2 regions of the Pseudomonas sp. GW823-FHT01D03 genome follow, and region 2 is predicted to be linked to the other one. Evidence: predicted binding sites of a transcription regulator. Region 2 holds the regulator's gene; the other holds the start of a gene.
What was found. Region 2 encodes FliA, which starts transcription of late flagellar genes. Its sites were predicted from a motif close to CTAAAGTTTNNNNNNNNNNNGCCGNTAA; they were not measured.
Positions count from the first base shown of each region.

Region 1: flgM (flagellar biosynthesis anti-sigma factor FlgM) is a predicted target of FliA. The motif match lies at 5,877-5,904, and genes of this name have one in related genera.

Region 1 covers NZ_JBXAKK010000001.1:4,537,452-4,546,307, forward strand. The annotation lists gene flgE (flagellar hook protein FlgE) at 1-1,209, opposite strand, end outside; gene flgD (flagellar hook assembly protein FlgD) at 1,240-1,968, opposite strand; gene flgC (flagellar basal body rod protein FlgC) at 1,984-2,427, opposite strand; gene flgB (flagellar basal body rod protein FlgB) at 2,431-2,838, opposite strand; gene cheR (protein-glutamate O-methyltransferase CheR) at 3,129-3,956, opposite strand; gene AC1RBR_RS20005 (chemotaxis protein CheV) at 4,003-4,935, opposite strand; gene flgA (flagellar basal body P-ring formation chaperone FlgA) at 5,018-5,779, shown strand; gene flgM (flagellar biosynthesis anti-sigma factor FlgM) at 5,940-6,266, shown strand; gene AC1RBR_RS20020 (flagella synthesis protein FlgN) at 6,315-6,782, shown strand; gene AC1RBR_RS20025 (flagellar brake protein) at 6,875-7,621, shown strand; gene AC1RBR_RS20030 (MFS transporter) at 7,849-8,856, opposite strand, start outside.
Region 2 covers NZ_JBXAKK010000001.1:1,805,884-1,814,739, reverse strand. The annotation lists gene AC1RBR_RS08070 (ParA family protein) at 1-673, opposite strand, end outside; gene motD (flagellar motor protein MotD) at 717-1,607, opposite strand; gene AC1RBR_RS08060 (flagellar motor protein) at 1,623-2,363, opposite strand; gene AC1RBR_RS08055 (protein-glutamate methylesterase/protein-glutamine glutaminase) at 2,363-3,499, opposite strand; gene AC1RBR_RS08050 (chemotaxis protein CheA) at 3,549-5,831, opposite strand; gene AC1RBR_RS08045 (protein phosphatase CheZ) at 5,886-6,674, opposite strand; gene AC1RBR_RS08040 (chemotaxis response regulator CheY) at 6,692-7,063, opposite strand; gene fliA (RNA polymerase sigma factor FliA) at 7,231-7,971, opposite strand; gene fleN (flagellar synthesis regulator FleN) at 7,968-8,798, opposite strand.

The DNA.
Region 1 (8,856 bases), 2.7 Mb from region 2:
CAGGTTAACGTTCGACTCTTCCAGCGAGTTAGACACCACCTCACCCAAGGTCCCGGTTTTCGGCGCGTCGTAGCCCGGAATACCGGAAGCGAAGGTTTCTTTCCAGCTGGTACCACCGATAGCCTGCAGGCCCTGTTCGTTGGTGAAGCTGGCCAGGGCAACCTGGCCGATGGCCTTGCTCTGGTTGTTGCTGAAATTGGCGAACAGGGTGCCGGTGCCGTCGATGGTCAGGTTGGTGATCTGGCCAGTGGCGTAACCATCCTGAGTCGGGATCGAACGGGCGGTATCGGCGTTGTACTGGGTGGTCTGAGCCATGGAGATGGTGATGCCTGCCGGGTTCGCGGCCGCACCATTAGGCTTGAACGTACCGTTGATCACATTACCCGGGACCCAGCCACTGAGCTTGAGGTCACTGCTGATCACCGGACCCGGCAGAGTGCTGACCTGAGTCAGCTTGCCAGCGGAGTCAAATGTCATGGTCGAAGGTGTCGGCGCGGTGACCTTCGGATCGCTACCGGTAGCGTCCGGGTTACGACCGTCTACCAGGGTGTAGACCTTCCAGGTGTTGGCACCGGTCTTGACCACGTACTGATCCATCGGGTGCATGTTGCCCTGACTGTCATAGATCGGCGTGCTGAACGACTTGGTGTAGGTCGCGAGGTTGTTCGGATCGAACTTGCCGGCGGGCACTGTGTCGTCGATCACTGGAGCGGTCGAGTTCAGGTTGATGGTCGAGGTCACCAGCGAGGTGGACTTCGGCGCCAGGTTGGAAGTGTCGATCTTCAGGTCAGTCAACACACCATTGACGATCTTGCCATTGGCATCCACACCGTAACCCTGCAGACGCGAGGTGTAGTCGGTGTTGGTGATGTAACCGGCATTGTCGACCTTGAACGTACCGGCACGGGTATAAGAGATCGAGCCGTTGTTGCTCATGGTGAAGAAGCCGGAACCGTTGATACCCATGTCCAGCACGTTACCGGTGTTGTTGATATCACCCTGGGTGAACTGCTGAGAAACGTTGGCCAGACGTACACCGTTACCGATTACCTTGCTGCCACTGCCCAGACGGGTCGACGAGTAGACGTCTTCGAATTCTGCACGGGACGATTTGAAACCGGCGGTCGCGACGTTGGCGATGTTGTTGCCGGTCACGTCCAGTTGTTTGTTGGCTGCATAGAGACCGCTAAGGCCGATATTGAAAGACATATTCCACTCCTTTGTGCCGGTTAGTCGGCTCTATATACCAATGGTTTGTACTTTGGACAGGGCGACGGTGCCCTTGCCGGACAGGTTGAGCATCAGCTCGCCACCGGTCTGGCTGATGGTCACGCTGTTGACCGTGGCTGGCAGGTAGGTCGCCAGGTCGGTCGCGGTGCCATTGATCGAGGCGTTGGCTTTGACGGTATAGGTACCGGTCTTGACCAGATTGCCGTCCTTGTCCTTGCCGTCCCAGGTGAAGCTTGCGCTGCCTGCGGCGCGACTGCCCAGATCGATGGTGCGAACCACCGTGCCGCTGCTGTCGGTAATGCTGACGGTGCCACCGGCAATCGACGACGGCACGGTGACCGAACCGGTCATGCCTTTGCTCGGGTCGTCCAATTGCACGGTGTTGGTCTGCACGATCACGTTGCGGCCAACCAGCGACGACGCCTGCAGGGCTTGCGAGGAGCTATAGTTGCCGGCCAGCGAACTGACGGTGCTGTTGAGGGTGGTGATGCCCTCAAGGCTGCTGAACTGCGCCAACTGTGCTACGAAGGCACTGTTGTCCTGCGGATCGAGCGGGTTCTGGTTTTTCAGCTGGGTGACCAGCAGTTGCAGAAACGCATCCTTGCCCAGTGCCTGGCCGCCGGTGGTGCTGTTGGTGGCCGAAGCAATGCCGCCGGTGGTCGAACTGCTCGTTTTCTTCGAGGAGTTCGCCAGGATGTCATTCATGCTCAGGCTGCTGGTGGTATCGGAAACACTCATGGCAGTCGCCCCTTATCACTGACCGAGGGTCAGTACCTTCTGCATCATGGTTTTGGCGGTGTTCATCATTTCGGCGTTGGTCTGGAACGAACGGCTCGCGGAAATCATGTCAGCCATTTCTTCCACCACGTTGACGTTCGGGTAGTAGACGTAGCCTTTGGCGTCAGCGGCCGGATGGTTCGGCTCGTAACGCGCTTCGAGGTTGCTCTGGTCTTCGACCACGCCGAGTACCTGCACGCCCTGCCCTGCGGCGTCCTGGCTCTGGAACAGCGAGTTGCTGCCAGTGTTCTGGCCGCCCTGGAACATGGTGGCGAACACCGGGTGACGGGCGCGGTAGGTCTGGTCGATGCTCGACGAGACTGTTTCGGCGTTGGCGATGTTCGAAGCCACGGTGTTCAGACGCGTGGTTTGTGCGCTCATGCCGCTGCCGGCAATGTTGAAAACGCTGGACAGGGACATGGATTACTCTCCGCGCAGGGCTGACACCAGCCCTTTGAATTTGCTGTTGAGCAGGGTGAAGCTGGCCTGGAAGCCGACCGCGTTTTCCGCGTAGTTCGACTGCTCAAGCTGAGCGTCCACGGTGTTCTGGTCGATCGAAGGCTGCATCGGCGTGCGATACATCAGCGACTCGTCGCCATTGCCCAGGCCTTCAGCTTCGATGTGACGGCTGTTGGTCATGTTCAGGGCGATGGTGCCGTTGGCGTTCTTCTGGGTCTGTGCTTCAAGCACTTTGGAGAAGTCCAGATCCCGAGCCTTGTAGTTCGGGGTATCGGCGTTGGCGATGTTGTTGGCCAACACTTCGGCACGCTGGGCGCGGAAGCCCAATGCCTTTTCGTGAATGCCGAGCGCTTTATCGAAGCTGATGCTCATGTCGGGAACCTTCGGGTGACCGGTTTTTCGTAACTGAGCTTTAGCAAGCGCCGTGCCAAACAGAACAACCCCCGTAAACCGGGGCTTTGCGAGGAGTCGGCAAAGCGGCAATGCCAGAAAAGCGGCAAACGGTTTCCGCCAGATGCCGCTTTTCTGCCGCTTGCCCCCTCCCACCGACACCGGACAAGCCCGCTCCCACAGGGGATTTGTGGTGTGTGAGGGAGATAATTCAGGCACAAAAAAACGGCAGGCCTTTGCGGGCCTGCCGTTTTTTCGTATTGCCGATGCAATCACTTCGCCTGGTAAATGATCCCCGGGCTGCACTGGACCATCTGGTAATGATCCGGCAAACCGTTCAGCGCTTCGGACGCGCCAAGGAACAGGTACCCACCCGGCTTCAGCGTGCTGTGAATGCGCAACAGGATGTCTTTCTTCACCTCGGCGGAGAAGTAGATCAGCACGTTGCGGCAGAACACGATGTCGAACTTGCCCAGACTCGCGTAACTGTCGAGCAGGTTGAACGAACGGAATTCCACCCGGTTCTTGATCGGCGCCTTGATCACCCAACGCCCCGGCCCTTTCGGATCGAAGTAGCGCTGCAGACGATCGGCGGACAAACCGCGGCCGATCGCCAGGCTGTCGTACTCGCCGGTCTTGCAGTTGGTCAGCATGCTGCCGGACAAGTCCGTGGCAACAATCTGCACGCCCATCTTCAACTGACCGAGGTTGCTGCGCTCGAACTCATCGATCGACATCGACAGCGAATACGGTTCCTGACCCGACGAGCACGCCGCCGACCAGATCCGCAGACGCTGGTTGGGACTGGCCTTGATCGCCTCGGGCAGCACCTTGTTCTTCAAGACTTCAAACGGATAGGTGTCCCGAAACCAAAGGGTTTCGTTGGTCGTCATGGCATCGACCACCTGCTCGCGCAAACCGCTGCGCGGCTGGGTCTGGATGCGCTGTACCAGCTCACCCAGGGACTTGATGCCTTGCTGCTCCATCAGTTTGTTGAGACGGCTCGAGACCAGGTACTGCTTGTTTTCACCGAGCAAAATGCCACAGGCTTTTTCCAGGAAGACCCGGAATTGTTCGAAATCCAAATTACCCGTAGACAATGATGCCGCCTCTTAAATCGTGTTGACCGCCAGGGACAAAAGGCCCCTAGCTGATATCTGCTGCTTTGATCCGGTCGACTACCCGGGATGCCAGGTCATCAGGACGGAATTTGGCCAGGAAGTCATCGGCACCGACTTTCTTGACCATCGCCTGATTGAATACCCCCGACAACGAAGTATGCAGGATGATATGAAGCTTTTGCATGCGCGGGTCGCTGCGGATCTCCGCCGTCAGGGTGTACCCGTCCATCTCCGGCATCTCGATGTCGGAAATCATCATCAGGAACTCTTCTTCCGGCTTCTTGCCCTCTTCGACCAGCTTGCGCAGGTAATCCAGCGCCTGCTTGCCGTCGTTCAGCGCCACCACTTCGACCCCGATCGTCTGCAGGCAACGCGTGACCTGCTTGCGCGCCACCGACGAGTCATCGACCGTCAGCACCCGCAGCGACAACGCCTTGCTCTGGGTTTCGACATCGACCACACCGACCGAAATCGCCTCAGGCGTCGGCGCCACTTCCGCCAGCACCTTCTCGACATCGATGATTTCGACTAACTGATTGTCGACCCGAGTCACAGCCGTCAGGTAGTGATCGCGCCCGGTGCCCTTGGGCGGTGGATGGATCTCTTCCCAGTTCATGTTGACGATGCGCTCCACCGAGCGGACCAGGAAACCCTGGGTCTTGGTGTTGTACTCCGTGATGATCACGAACGGACTGTTCTTGTCTTTCAACGCCCCGGAACCGGTCGCCATTGCCAGATCAAGGATCGGAATGGTCGCCCCCCGGATATTCGCCACCCCGCACACGACAGGACTGGACTTGGGCATCAACGTCAACGACGGGCATTGCAGCACTTCCCGCACCTTGAACACGTTGATTCCGTAGAGCTGTTGGCCGTCGAGACGGAACAACAACAGCTCCAGGCGATTCTGCCCCACCAGTTGCGTGCGCTGGTTTACCGAATCCATTACACCAGCCATGCCCAGACTCCTACACCAACGCCAAGTGTTGTTGCGACGCACATTCATTGCTAAACGGCACGGCGCTTGCTTTTTAACTCGTATGAACGCTCAAACGACATTTTTTCGACGCCTGACCTCCCGCACCCGCAAAGCGCTGTGCGCGGTGTCTGCCGTCTGCTTCTTCTTCGCTGGCAGCCCTGCCGGTGCTGATACGGTTACCTTGCCTGACATGCTTATCGGCGTCACTCAGGGCTTTCTTGAGTTCACCGTAGAAGACTATCTGGCTACCAGTCAAACGGAAGGCCGCTACGAAATCGAGGTCAACCAGCTCGACCCGCGCATGCGCATGCCTATGTGCGACAAGGAATTGACAGCGTCGCTGGAGAGCCCGGCGCGGCCGCTGGGCCGGGTTACGGTCAAGGTCCGGTGCGAGGGAAGCTCGCCGTGGACGGTGTTCGTGCCCGCTCAAGTCCGCCTGTTTCGCGAGATTGTCACCACCACCCGTCCGCTCAAGCGCGCCGGGATTATCGGGCCGCAGGATGTGACCTTGCGCGAGCGCGACGTCAGTGTGATCAATCAAGGTTTCCTGACCTCGGTAGACGAGGCGATCGGGCAGAAATTAACCCGACCAACGGTCGCCGATCAGGTCATTACTCTGGTGCATCTGGAACAGGCAGAAGTGGTGCGCAAAGGTGATCAAGTGGTCATCACCGCCCGCAGTGGCACGCTCGCCGTGCGCATGCCCGGTGAAGCCCTGGCCAACGGCGGTCTGAAAGAACAGATTCGGGTGAAAAACCTCAATTCCAACCGGGTGATCAAGGCGCAAGTCGTTGCGCCGGGCCAGGTGGAAGTGGCCATGTAAAACGCTCTCGCAGAAAACTGGCGCCAGCCCCGACGCTTCCCTAAACTGTGCCGCAGCAGGACACGCTTCGGCACATGCAGCTCATTGCAAAGTGAGCCTAAAGTTTTCCAGGGAATGGCCGAAAACATGGCAAGCGTCCAAATTCCCAGAGGTTTTTAACATGGTCATCGATTTCAGCCGTCTGAACAGCTCCTCGTCACTTACGGGCAGTACACGTACCAGCAACGCCAAGGAAACCGCCGAATCCGGCACCTCCGCGCCGCTGAATACCCAGGCCGAAACGGCCAGTACCGCAAAAAGCGGGGAATCGGTACACCTCAGCAATGAGGCTCAACAGTTGCAGAAGGTCACTGACAAGCTGCGCGATCAGCCTGCCGTCGACAAAGCCCGCGTGGCCGAGTTGAAAGCAGCGATTGCCGATGGCAGCTATAAAGTCGACAGCAACCGTGTAGCCAGCAAACTGCTCAACTTCGAAGCCCAGCGCTAGGCTTTTGCCGGCGCCAGGCTTTTGGACGCTTAGAACCCAAGGCCAGCCATGCACGACACTAATTTATTGCAACTGATCATCGACGACTTTGCTCCAGCTCAACAATTGCTGGAGTTGCTGCAAACCGAGTCCCTCGCTTTGCACGGTCGTGACATGCCATTGCTCGAAGACATTCTGGCGCGCAAACAGGCATTGATCATTCTGCTTGAACAGCATGGCCGCAAGCGCAGCGAAATCCTTGCCAGCCTCAACCTGCCGCTCGACCGTCAGGGCCTGGAGCAACTGGCCAGCCAGTCGAGCATTGGCGATCAGTTGCTGTCCCAGAGCGATGTACTGACCGACCTGATTGCCCAGTGCCAGGCCGCCAATGTGAAAAACGGCCAGTCGATCCAGATTCAGCAGGCCGCCACGGCCAATCAACTGAAAATCCTCACCGGGGGCGAGCCGCCAGCGCTGTATGACGCTTCTGGCACATTTGCCAAACCGACCAAGCCGCGCACCCTCAGCCAGGCGTGAGCCATTCGATGTGCCTGCACTATCAACCCGCGAAACATGCTGGCAAAATGCTGGCTAGTTATAGTCAAATTTTGTCTGGAGATTGAGAAAACGTGCCAAACGCCCTAAGCGCGGATGACAGTCCGCAGCCCCCAAAGGTGCTGACCACGCCCCTGGAAATCTCCAGCAACCTGCGCCAGCTGCAAGAAAGCCACGACCCGCTGATCATCACGTTCCACGAGCGCAGTCAGCGCTTCCAGAGTTACCTGATCAAGGTTGACCGGGAAACGGCAACGATTGCCCTGGATGAAATGATCCCGCGCGATGGCGAGCGTTTTCTGCTGGCGGGCGAACCGTTCAAGGTCGAAGGCTTCCACGATGGCGTGCGCATCGCTTGGGAATGCACCGGTACGCTGAACATTGAAGAGTCCGAGGGCGATCGCTTCTACACCGGCGAGCTGCCGACCGAAGTGGTTTACCACCAGCGCCGCAACGCCTTTCGCGCAGCTCTGAAGCTGACCGATCTGGTCAGCGTCGAGCTCGGCGGCGAAAAGCTCAAGGCGCCAATCAACGGCAAACTGCTGGATATTTCCGCCACCGGCTGCAAGCTGCGCTTTGAAGGCGACATCACCGACCGCCTGCAACTGGGTCAGGTCTACGACCGCATGATCGCCACCCCGCTGTTCGGCAATCAACCTATCTCGGTCGAGCTGCGTTATCTGCACTTCGAAGAAAAGCTCAACATCACCTTCGCCGGCCTGCGCTTTCACAACATCAGTGGCCAGGCGGCGCGCAATGTCGAGCGCTTCGTTTATCAGCTGCAGCGTGAAGCACGCCGGTTCGATAAAGACGATATGTGATTCGTACGAGCAAATAGAAAGGGCAGTCCCTGGCGGGACTGCCCTTTTTTATGCCAGAAATCCTCTGCCAGCACCGGACACCTGTGGCGAGGGAGCTTGCTCCCGCTGGGGCGCGAGCGCCCCCACCCTTTATGTGGCAAGCGGGGCCTGCTGCGCAGTCCAGCGGGAGCAAGCTCCCTCGCCACAGTTACAGTGTCTGTCTCTGAGCAGCCTTACTCTCACCCGATTCAGGGTCTGGCCCCACTGATATCCGGTGCTGGTTTATCATCCTCATCAGCCGGATCAGTTTCCACCGCCGCTTCAGGCTGCACTTCGGGTTCTGGCTCCGGTTCCGGTTCTGGCGTAACCGTGGTCTGCATCTGCTCCTGCACCACCTGCTCATCCACCCGCGGGTCGAGGGCGGCCACCAGCGGCGAGCTGGACATGCTGTCCGGCATCGCCACGTGGTGCAGCGGCGCGTCGTCGACCTGATGCAGATTGGTCACCGCTTTCGGCCGGATGCGCCACACCAGCACCAACGCAAAAAAGCTGAAAAACGCATACAGGCTCTGGCTGCCGAACAGCTTCATCAGCACCCCGGCCAGCAGCGGGCCGATGCTCGCGCCGACACCGTAGGTCACCAGCAGCATCGCCGTCAGCGACACCCGGCGATCACCCTCGACGTGGTCATTGGAGAACGCCACCGCCAGCGGGTACAGGCAGAACTGCACCAGTGAACACATGAACCCGACGACAAACAGAACCTCCAGGGGCACCTGCGGCAGGATCGCCAACGGCAACGCCGCCACCGCCAGGAACCCGGCAAAGCAGCGAATCAGCAGTGCCCGGTCATAACGATCGGACAGCCAGCCCAACGGCCACTGCACCAGCAGTCCGGCAAAAATGCAGCTACCCATGAACAGACCGACCTGCTCGGTCGACAGCCCCTGCTGCGACGCATACAGCGGCGCCAGACCGTAGAACGAGCCGATGATCAAGCCGGCGCCCAGCACCGTGCTCAACGACTGCGGCACCCGCTTGATAAAGAAGCGCGGTTCCATCGGTGCCGGATGCAGTGGCGCCGGGTGAATCCGGCGGGTCAGCGCCACCGGCACCAGACACAGGGCAAAACACAGCGCGACCAGCATCAGCAGCTCCAGACCGAGGCCCGGGTGCATGACCAGAATCAGTTGACCGAGCACCAGCCCCAGATACGAAGCGATCATGTAGCCACTGAACACCAGACCGCGCTGGTT
Region 2 (8,856 bases):
CGTCGCGCAGACGGGTATCGACCGGGATGTAACCCTGCCAGATCTCTTCCGGGAATTTGTCACGCAGCACGCGCAAGGTGCCCAGCGACGCCTGGGTGCGGCGGTCGAACAGGGTCGGCACGATGCTGAACGGCAGCGCCTGTTTGCGCGAGCGGTTGATCATCGCCAGGGTGTTGACCATGCGCTCCAGACCTTTGACGGCCAGGTGTTCGGTCTGCACCGGGATCACCAGTTGCTGGCTCGCGGCCAGGGCGTTGACCATCAGCACACCGAGCAACGGTGGGCTGTCGATGATTGCGTAGTCGAAGTCCTGCCACAGCTGCGCCAGACTCTTGGCGATCACCAGGCCCAGACCACTCTGCCCAGGCGACTGGCGCTCAAGGGTGGCCAGTGCGGTACTCGACGGCAACAGGGAAATGCGTTCGTCGCTGGTCGACAGCAGCAACTGCCCGGGCAAGCCTTGCGGCACGCTGCCCTTGTGCAGAAACAGGTCGTAGTTGCTGTGTTCCAGGCTGTCGGGGTCGTAGCCGAAATAGCTGGTCATCGAGCCGTGCGGGTCGAGATCGACCACAACCACGCGCTTGCCCGCCTCCGCCAGCAATCCGGCTAAAGCGATGGAAGATGTGGTTTTACCGACACCACCCTTTTGATTGGCGACTGCCCAGACTCTCATTCGGTTCGTTCCTCCCGGTCGAGATGCTCGACCGAGACATAGCTCAGCGTATTAATGCGGGCGACGGAGAATTGACGGCACTCTCGCGTCCCGGCGTCTTGACCGGGGACGGTGCAGTTTGTGTGCCAGCGCGCTTCAATGCCGCGTCCGGTTGCGCATTGGCGGTACCGGTGCCGGTCAGGCTGCGGCGCACATCGAGGTTGCGCGACACCACCAGCACCACACGCCGGTTTTTCGCCCGGCCTTCGGCGGTGGCATTGTTGGCCACCGGCTGAAACTCACCGTAACCCACCGAGGCCAGACGGCCAGGGTTCACGCCCTGCATCGCCAGCATCCGCACGATGCTCGCCGAACGCGCCGAGGACAGCTCCCAGTTGGTCGGGTACTGCGCGGTGCGGATCGGCTGATCGTCGGTGAAGCCCTCGACGTGGATCGGGTTGTCGAACGGTTTGAGGATCGCCGCGACCTTGTCGATGATGTTGAACGCGATATCACTCGGCATTGCGTCGCCACTGCCGAACAACAGACTGGAATTCAGTTCGATCTCGACCCACAACTCGTTGCCGCGCACGGTCATCTGGTTGGAGCTGATCAAGTCGCCGAACGCGGCACTGATGTCATCGGCAATGCTTTTCAGCGGATCGCTGGCCCCGGCGATACCGGCGTCAACCTGCTCGCTGTCCTTGACCAGCGGCTTGGCCGGGGTCACGGTTTTCGGCCGTTCATCACCGATCGGGATCGGTTTGAGCGAACGATCGGAGTCAGTGAAAACCCCGATCAGCGCTTCGGAAATGACCTTGTACTTGCCTTCGTTGATCGACGAGATCGAGTACATCACCACAAAGAACGCGAACAACAGCGTGATGAAATCCGCGTAGGACACGAGCCAGCGCTCGTGATTAACGTGTTCTTCCTGATGCCTGCGGCGAGCCATAGTCCATTACCCCCATCAATCCATGAAGCCCTGAAGCTTCAGCTCGATAGAGCGAGGGTTTTCACCTTCGGCGATCGACAAAATACCTTCCAGCAACATTTCGCGATAACGCGACTGCCGCAACGCGATTGACTTGAGCTTGGCCGCCACCGGCAGCAACACCAGGTTGGCACTGGCCACACCGTAGATGGTCGCGACGAATGCCACGGCAATGCCGCTGCCCAATTGCGTCGGATCAGCGAGGTTGCCCATCACATGAATCAGGCCCATTACCGCACCGATGATGCCGATGGTCGGCGCGTAGCCGCCCATGCTTTCGAAAACTTTGGCCGCTTCGATGTCGCGCGCTTCCTGGGTGTAGAAGTCCACTTCGAGGATGCTACGAATCGCTTCCGGCTCGGCGCCATCGACCAGCAGTTGCAGGCCCTTGCGCGAGTAGTTGTCCGGCTCGGCATCGGCGACGCCTTCCAGCCCGAGCAGGCCTTCCTTGCGCGCGGTGAGGCTCCAGTTGACCACACGGTCGATGCCGCCAGCCAGATCCACACGTGGCGGAAACAGGATCCAGGCGAGAATCTGCATGGCGCGCTTGAAGGCGCTCATCGGCGACTGCAGCAACGCGGCACCGATGGTGCCACCGAGAACGATCAACGCCGCCGGGCCGTTGGCCAGCGCGCCGAGATGACCGCCTTCAAGGAAGTTGCCGCCGATAATGGCGACGAACGCCAGGATAATCCCGATAAGGCTTAAAACATCCATCAGATACACGCCTCGACGATGTGCTTGCCGATGTCGTCCAGGCCGTAGACCGCGTCAGCCAGATCGGCTTTGACGATGGCCATCGGCATGCCGTAGATCACGCAGCTTGCTTCGTCTTGGGCCCATACCGAGCTGCCGCCCTGCTTGAGCAGACGCGCGCCTTCGCGGCCGTCGGCGCCCATGCCGGTCAGTACGACCGCCAGAACTTTGTCACCGTAGGATTTCGCGGCGGAACCGAAAGTAATGTCCACGCACGGCTTGTAGTTCAGACGCTCGTCGCCCGGCAGAATCTTCACCGCACCACGGCCGTCGATCATCATCTGCTTGCCACCCGGGGCCAGCAGCGCCAGGCCCGGACGCAGGATGTCGCCATCCTCGGCTTCCTTGACGCTGATGCGGCACAGCTTGTCCAGGCGCTCGGCAAACGCCTTGGTGAACGCCGCCGGCATGTGCTGGATCAGCACGATCGGCGCCGGGAAGTTCGCCGGCAATTGGGTCAGCACCCGTTGCAGGGCAACCGGGCCGCCGGTCGAGGTACCGATGGCAACCAGTTTGTAGGCTTTGCGTTTCGGTGCCGGCGACGACGCGCTGGCAGCTGGCGCACGAGCAGGTGCCGGAGCAGGCGTCGGACGCGTTGGAGCAGCAGCGCTGTGGCTGCTGAAGCTCGATGCCGCCGGGGCTGGCGCAAGCGTCGGTGCAGCGGCCGGAGCCGGCGCACTGTAGGCGCTGAAACGACGATTACTGCGCGAGATGCTGTGAACCTTCTCGCACAGCAGTTGCTTGACCTTCTCGGGATTGCGCGAGATGTCTTCGAAATTCTTCGGCAGGAAATCCACCGCGCCGGCGTCCAGCGCATCCAGGGTGACCCGGGCGCCTTCATGCGTCAGCGAGGAGAACATCAACACCGGGGTCGGGCAGCGCTGCATGATGTGCCGCACCGCCGTGATGCCATCCATCATCGGCATCTCGTAGTCCATGGTGATCACGTCCGGCTTGAGGGCCAGGGCCTGATCGATCGCCTCTTTACCGTTGGTGGCCGTGCCGACCACCTGGATGCTCGGATCCGCTGAAAGAATTTCCGAGACGCGGCGGCGGAAAAAACCCGAATCGTCCACCACCAGGACTTTGACTGCCATAAACACTCCATTAGGTGCAGCGGGACGTCGTCGCCCCGCCGCCCCGGATTCAAATACGCTTCGTCGCGTAACGCTTGAGCATGCTTGGAACATCAAGGATCAGCGCGATGCGGCCGTCACCGGTGATGGTGGCGCCGGACATGCCCGGAGTGCCCTGCAGCATTTTGCCCAATGGCTTGATGACCACTTCTTCCTGGCCGACCAGTTGATCGACGACGAAGCCGATCCGCTGGGTGCCCACCGAAAGGATCACCACATGGCCTTCGCGCTGCTCTTCGTGAGCGGCGGAGCTGACCAGCCAGCGCTTGAGGTAGAACAATGGCAGCGCCTTGTCCCGCACGATCACCACTTCCTGACCGTCCACCACGTTGGTGGTCGACAGGTCGAGGTGGAAGATTTCGTTGACGTTGACCAACGGGAACGCGAACGCCTGATTGCCGAGCATCACCATCAGGGTCGGCATGATCGCCAGCGTCAGCGGCACCTTGATGACGATCTTCGAGCCCTGGCCCTTGGTCGAGTAGATGTTGATCGAACCGTTGAGCTGGGAAATCTTGGTCTTCACCACGTCCATGCCGACACCGCGGCCGGACACGTCGGAGATCTCGGTCTTGGTCGAGAAACCCGGGGCGAAAATCAGGTTGTAGCACTCGGTATCGCTCAGGCGATCGGCCGCGTCCTTGTCCATCACACCGCGTTTTACCGCGATCGAACGCAGCACGTTCGGGTCCATGCCCTTGCCGTCGTCGGAGATCGACAACAGGATGTGATCGCCTTCCTGCTCGGCGGCCAGTACCACGCGACCGCCACGGGCCTTGCCCGAAGCTTCGCGTTCTTCCGGTGATTCGATGCCGTGGTCGACCGCGTTGCGCACCAAGTGGACCAACGGGTCGGCCAGGGCCTCGACCAGGTTTTTGTCGAGGTCGGTTTCTTCACCCACCAGTTCCAGGTTGATCTCTTTCTTGAGCTGACGCGCGAGGTCGCGAACCAGACGCGGGAAGCGCCCGAAGACCTTCTTGATCGGCTGCATCCGGGTCTTCATCACCGCGGTCTGCAAGTCAGCCGTGACCACGTCGAGGTTCGACACAGCCTTGGACATGGCTTCGTCGCCGCTGTTGAGACCCAGGCGCACCAGACGGTTACGCACCAGCACCAGCTCGCCGACCATGTTCATGATTTCGTCGAGACGTGCGGTATCGACCCGCACAGTGGTCTCGGCTTCGCTCGCCGGTTTTTCCGGCGGCGGAGCAGCGGCGGCACGGGCCGGCGCCGGTGCAGCAGCGGCGGCCGGTTTTGGCGCTTCGGCTTTCGGCTCAGGCTTGGGTGCAGCCTTTGGCGCAGCAGCCGGAGCGGCGGCGGCCTTGGCGGCAGGCGCAGCCACGGTCGACGCGGTGCCCGCAGCAGCGGCGCCAACGTCGGTGAACTTGCCTTTGCCGTGCAATTCGTCGAGCAGCGATTCGAACTCGTGATCGCTGATCAGATCGCTGCCGGCAGCGGCGGCCGCCGGTGCGGCAGGCGCAACCGGTGCCGAGGCGATCGCCGACTCCAGCGCTTCAACGGCGAAGTTGCCCTTGCCGTGCAACTGATCGAGCAGTGCTTCGAATTCGTCGTCGGTGATGTCCGAGCTGTCACCCGCCGCGGGTGCCGCCGGAGCGGCCGCTGCCGGTGCCACGGCGTCCGCCGCGAACTGGCCTTTGCCGTGCAGCTGATCGAGCAACGACTCGAATTCGGCGTCGGTGATTTCATCGCTGGCGGCCGCATCGGCAGCCGGCGCAGGTGCAACAGCAACCGGGGTTTCGGCCTCGGCCTTGACGGCGTTCAGCGAATCCAGCAACTGTTCAAATTCGTTATCGGTGATGTCGCCCGAATCGCTCGAATCGCCTTCGACGACCAGTTCTTCGATCATCTCGGCCACTGGCGAAGCCGGAGCTTCGTCGGCCGTTTGCGGTTCGGCCAGACGCGCCAGCGCGGCCAGCAGTTCCGGGGTTGCAGCAGTGATCGGTGCACGTTCACGGACTTCGCTGAACATGCTGTTCACCGCGTCCAGTGCTTCAAGCACCACGTCCATCAGTTCTGCATCAACGCGACGCTCACCCTTGCGCAGGATGTCGAACACGTTTTCGGCGATGTGACAGCACTCCACCAGCTCATTGAGCTGAAGGAAGCCGGCGCCCCCTTTTACAGTGTGGAAACCGCGAAAAATTGCGTTGAGCAGATCTGCGTCATCCGGGCGGCTTTCCAGCTCGACCAGTTGCTCGGACAGTTGCTCAAGAATCTCGCCGGCCTCAACCAGGAAATCCTGAAGGATCTCTTCATCGGCGCCGAAGCTCATTAATGGGGTGCTCCTACAGGTCTAAAAACCCAAAAAACCTAAAATTCCAAAACTCTAGAATCCGAGGCTGGATAACAAATCGTCCACATCGTCCTGACCGGACACAACGTCTTCTCGTTTATCGGCATGAATCTGCGGACCTTCACCCTGCGAGAGATGTTTTTGTGGATCTTTTTCTGCAAGCATCGCGGCACGGTCGTGTTCGATGCCCGCAAAGCGGTCAACCTGACTGGCCATGAGGACGAGTTTGAGCAAATTGCTTTCGACTTCGGTGACCAGTTGGGTCACACGCTTGATCACTTGACCTGTGAGGTCCTGGTAATCCTGAGCCAGCAGGATGTCATTGAGGTTGCTCGACACCGCACGGTTGTCCGTGCTGCTGCGTGACAGAAAACCGTCGACCCGGCGCGCCAGTTCGCGGAACTCTTCAGCTCCGACCTCACGACGCATGAAGCGGCCCCAATCGGTGCTCAGGGCCTGGGCTTCTTCAGCCAGGCCATTGACCACCGGGGTGGCGCTTTCCACCAGATCCATGGTGCGGTTGGCCGCGGCTTCGGTCAGCTTGACCACATAGCCCAGGCGTTCGGTGGCGTCGGTGATTTGCGACACTTCCTCGGCCTGCGGCATGTGCGGATCGATCTGGAAATTGACGATCGCACTGTGCAGTTCGCGTGTGAGCTTGCCCACTTCCTGATACAGGCCGCGGTCACGGGTCTGATTGAGCTCATGGATCAGTTGCACAGCGTCGCCGAACCTGCCTTTTTCAAGGCTCTCGACCAGTTCGACCGCGTGTTTTTTCAGGGTCGACTCGAAATCGCCCTGTGAAGATTCGTTATGCTCCATAGCTCCCCCGCGCGTCATCAGCCGATGCGTTCGAAAATCTTCTCGATTTTGTCTTTCAACGCCTGAGCCGTGAAAGGTTTGACCACGTAGCCGTTCACACCGGCCTGAGCGGCCTCGATGATTTGCTCGCGCTTGGCTTCAGCGGTCACCATCAGCACGGGCAGATGCTTGAGTTTTTCATCGGCACGTACGTGGCGCAGCAAGTCGATACCGGTCATGCCCGGCATGTTCCAGTCCGTTACCAGAAAGTCGATGCTTCCGCTGTTGAGTACCGGAATGGCGGTAGTGCCATCGTCGGCCTCGACGGTATTGGTGAACCCAAGATCGCGCAGCAGGTTCTTGATGATCCGCCGCATCGTTGAGAAGTCATCAACGATGAGGATTTTCATGTCTTTGTTCAATTCGACCTCCAAGCAGTCTTAAACGCGCCCAGCACCTGGACGCGCCACTTCAATCAATCCGGCAAAGCACTCGATGACTGTCTGGAGCACAACAGAGCAAGACCGGTGCCGTTCATCACCGCACCAGCCTCGTTCGCAGTGTCCCCACACTGCCTTCAGCGCGCTCGCCACTCCCCCAAACGCCCCCGCAAACGGGCCGCGCACTGGCTGTGTAACTGGCTGACCCGCGATTCACTGACGCCAAGGACTTCACCGATTTCCTTGAGGTTCAGCTCTTCGTCGTAGTACAGCGCCAACACCAGTCGCTCACGCTCCGGCAAATTGGCAATCGCATCCGCCAGCGCCGCCTGGAAGCGTTCATCTTCCAGATCGCGTGACGGCTCAAGATGAGCACTGGCGCCATCCTCGTGCAGCCCTTCGTGTTCGCCGTCCTGCAACAGGTCGTCGAAACTGAACAGCCGGCTGCCCAGCGTGTCATTCAAAATCCCGTAGTAATCGTCGAGACTCAATTGGAGTTCGGCCGCAACCTCGTGATCTTTAGCATCACGTCCGGTTTTAGCTTCAATTGAGCGAATTGCGTCGCTGACCATACGGGTGTTGCGGTGAACCGAGCGTGGTGCCCAATCCCCTTTGCGCACTTCATCGAGCATCGCGCCGCGGATTCGAATGCCCGCGTACGTTTCGAAACTGGCGCCTTTGCTGGCGTCGTATTTGGTCGAGACTTCGAGCAGGCCGATCATCCCGGCCTGAATCAGGTCTTCAACCTGCACACTCGCCGGCAAGCGCGCCAGCAAGTGATAGGCAATGCGCTTGACCAGTGGCGCGTAACGCTCGATCAACTCGTACTGCGCGTCACGTGCCGACTTCTTGTAGTAGTTCATACCGCTCGCGGTCATAACACAGGCCCTGCTGTTTGCTGCACGAGGCGCTCGACGAAAAACTCAAGGTGACCGCGCGGGTTGGCAGGCAGCGGCCAGGTATCGACCTTCTGCGCGATCGCCTTGAACGCCAGCGCGCACTTGGAACGCGGAAAGGCTTCATAGACCGCTCGCTGCTTCTGCACTGCCTTGCGCACGCTTTCGTCGTACGGCACGGCGCCGACGTATTGTAAGGCGACGTCGAGGAAGCGATCCGTGACCTTGGTCAACTTGGCGAACAGGTTGCGCCCTTCCTGCGGGCTCTGCGCCATGTTGGCGAGGACGCGGAAGCGGTTCATGCCGTAGTCGCGGTTGAGCAGTTTGATCAGCGCGTAGGCGTCGGTGATCGAGGTCGGCTCGTCGCAGACCACCAGCAACACTTCCTGAGCGGCGCGGACAAAACTGACTACCGAGTCACCAATACCCGCAGCGGTGTCGATCACCAGCACATCGAGGTTGTCGCCGATGTCGCTGAAGGCCTGAATCAGACCGGCATGTTGCGCCGGGCTCAGGTGCACCATGCTTTGGGTGCCGGAAGCGGCCGGCACGATGCGGATCCCGCCGGGCCCCTGCAACAGCACGTCGCGCAGTTCGCAGCGGCCTTCAATCACATCGGCCAGAGTACGTTTGGGGGTCAGTCCCAGCAGAACGTCGACGTTCGCCAGCCCCAGGTCGGCGTCCAGCAGCATGACCCGACGGCCAAGCTCTGCCAGCGCCAGAGACAAGTTCACTGACACGTTAGTCTTGCCGACGCCACCTTTGCCGCCGGTCACCGCGATCACCTGTACGGGATGCATGCTGCCCATGTTATTTCTTTACCTTGTCTTGCATAGACGGAGGCCACATTACTGGCTGCGCGTTCTC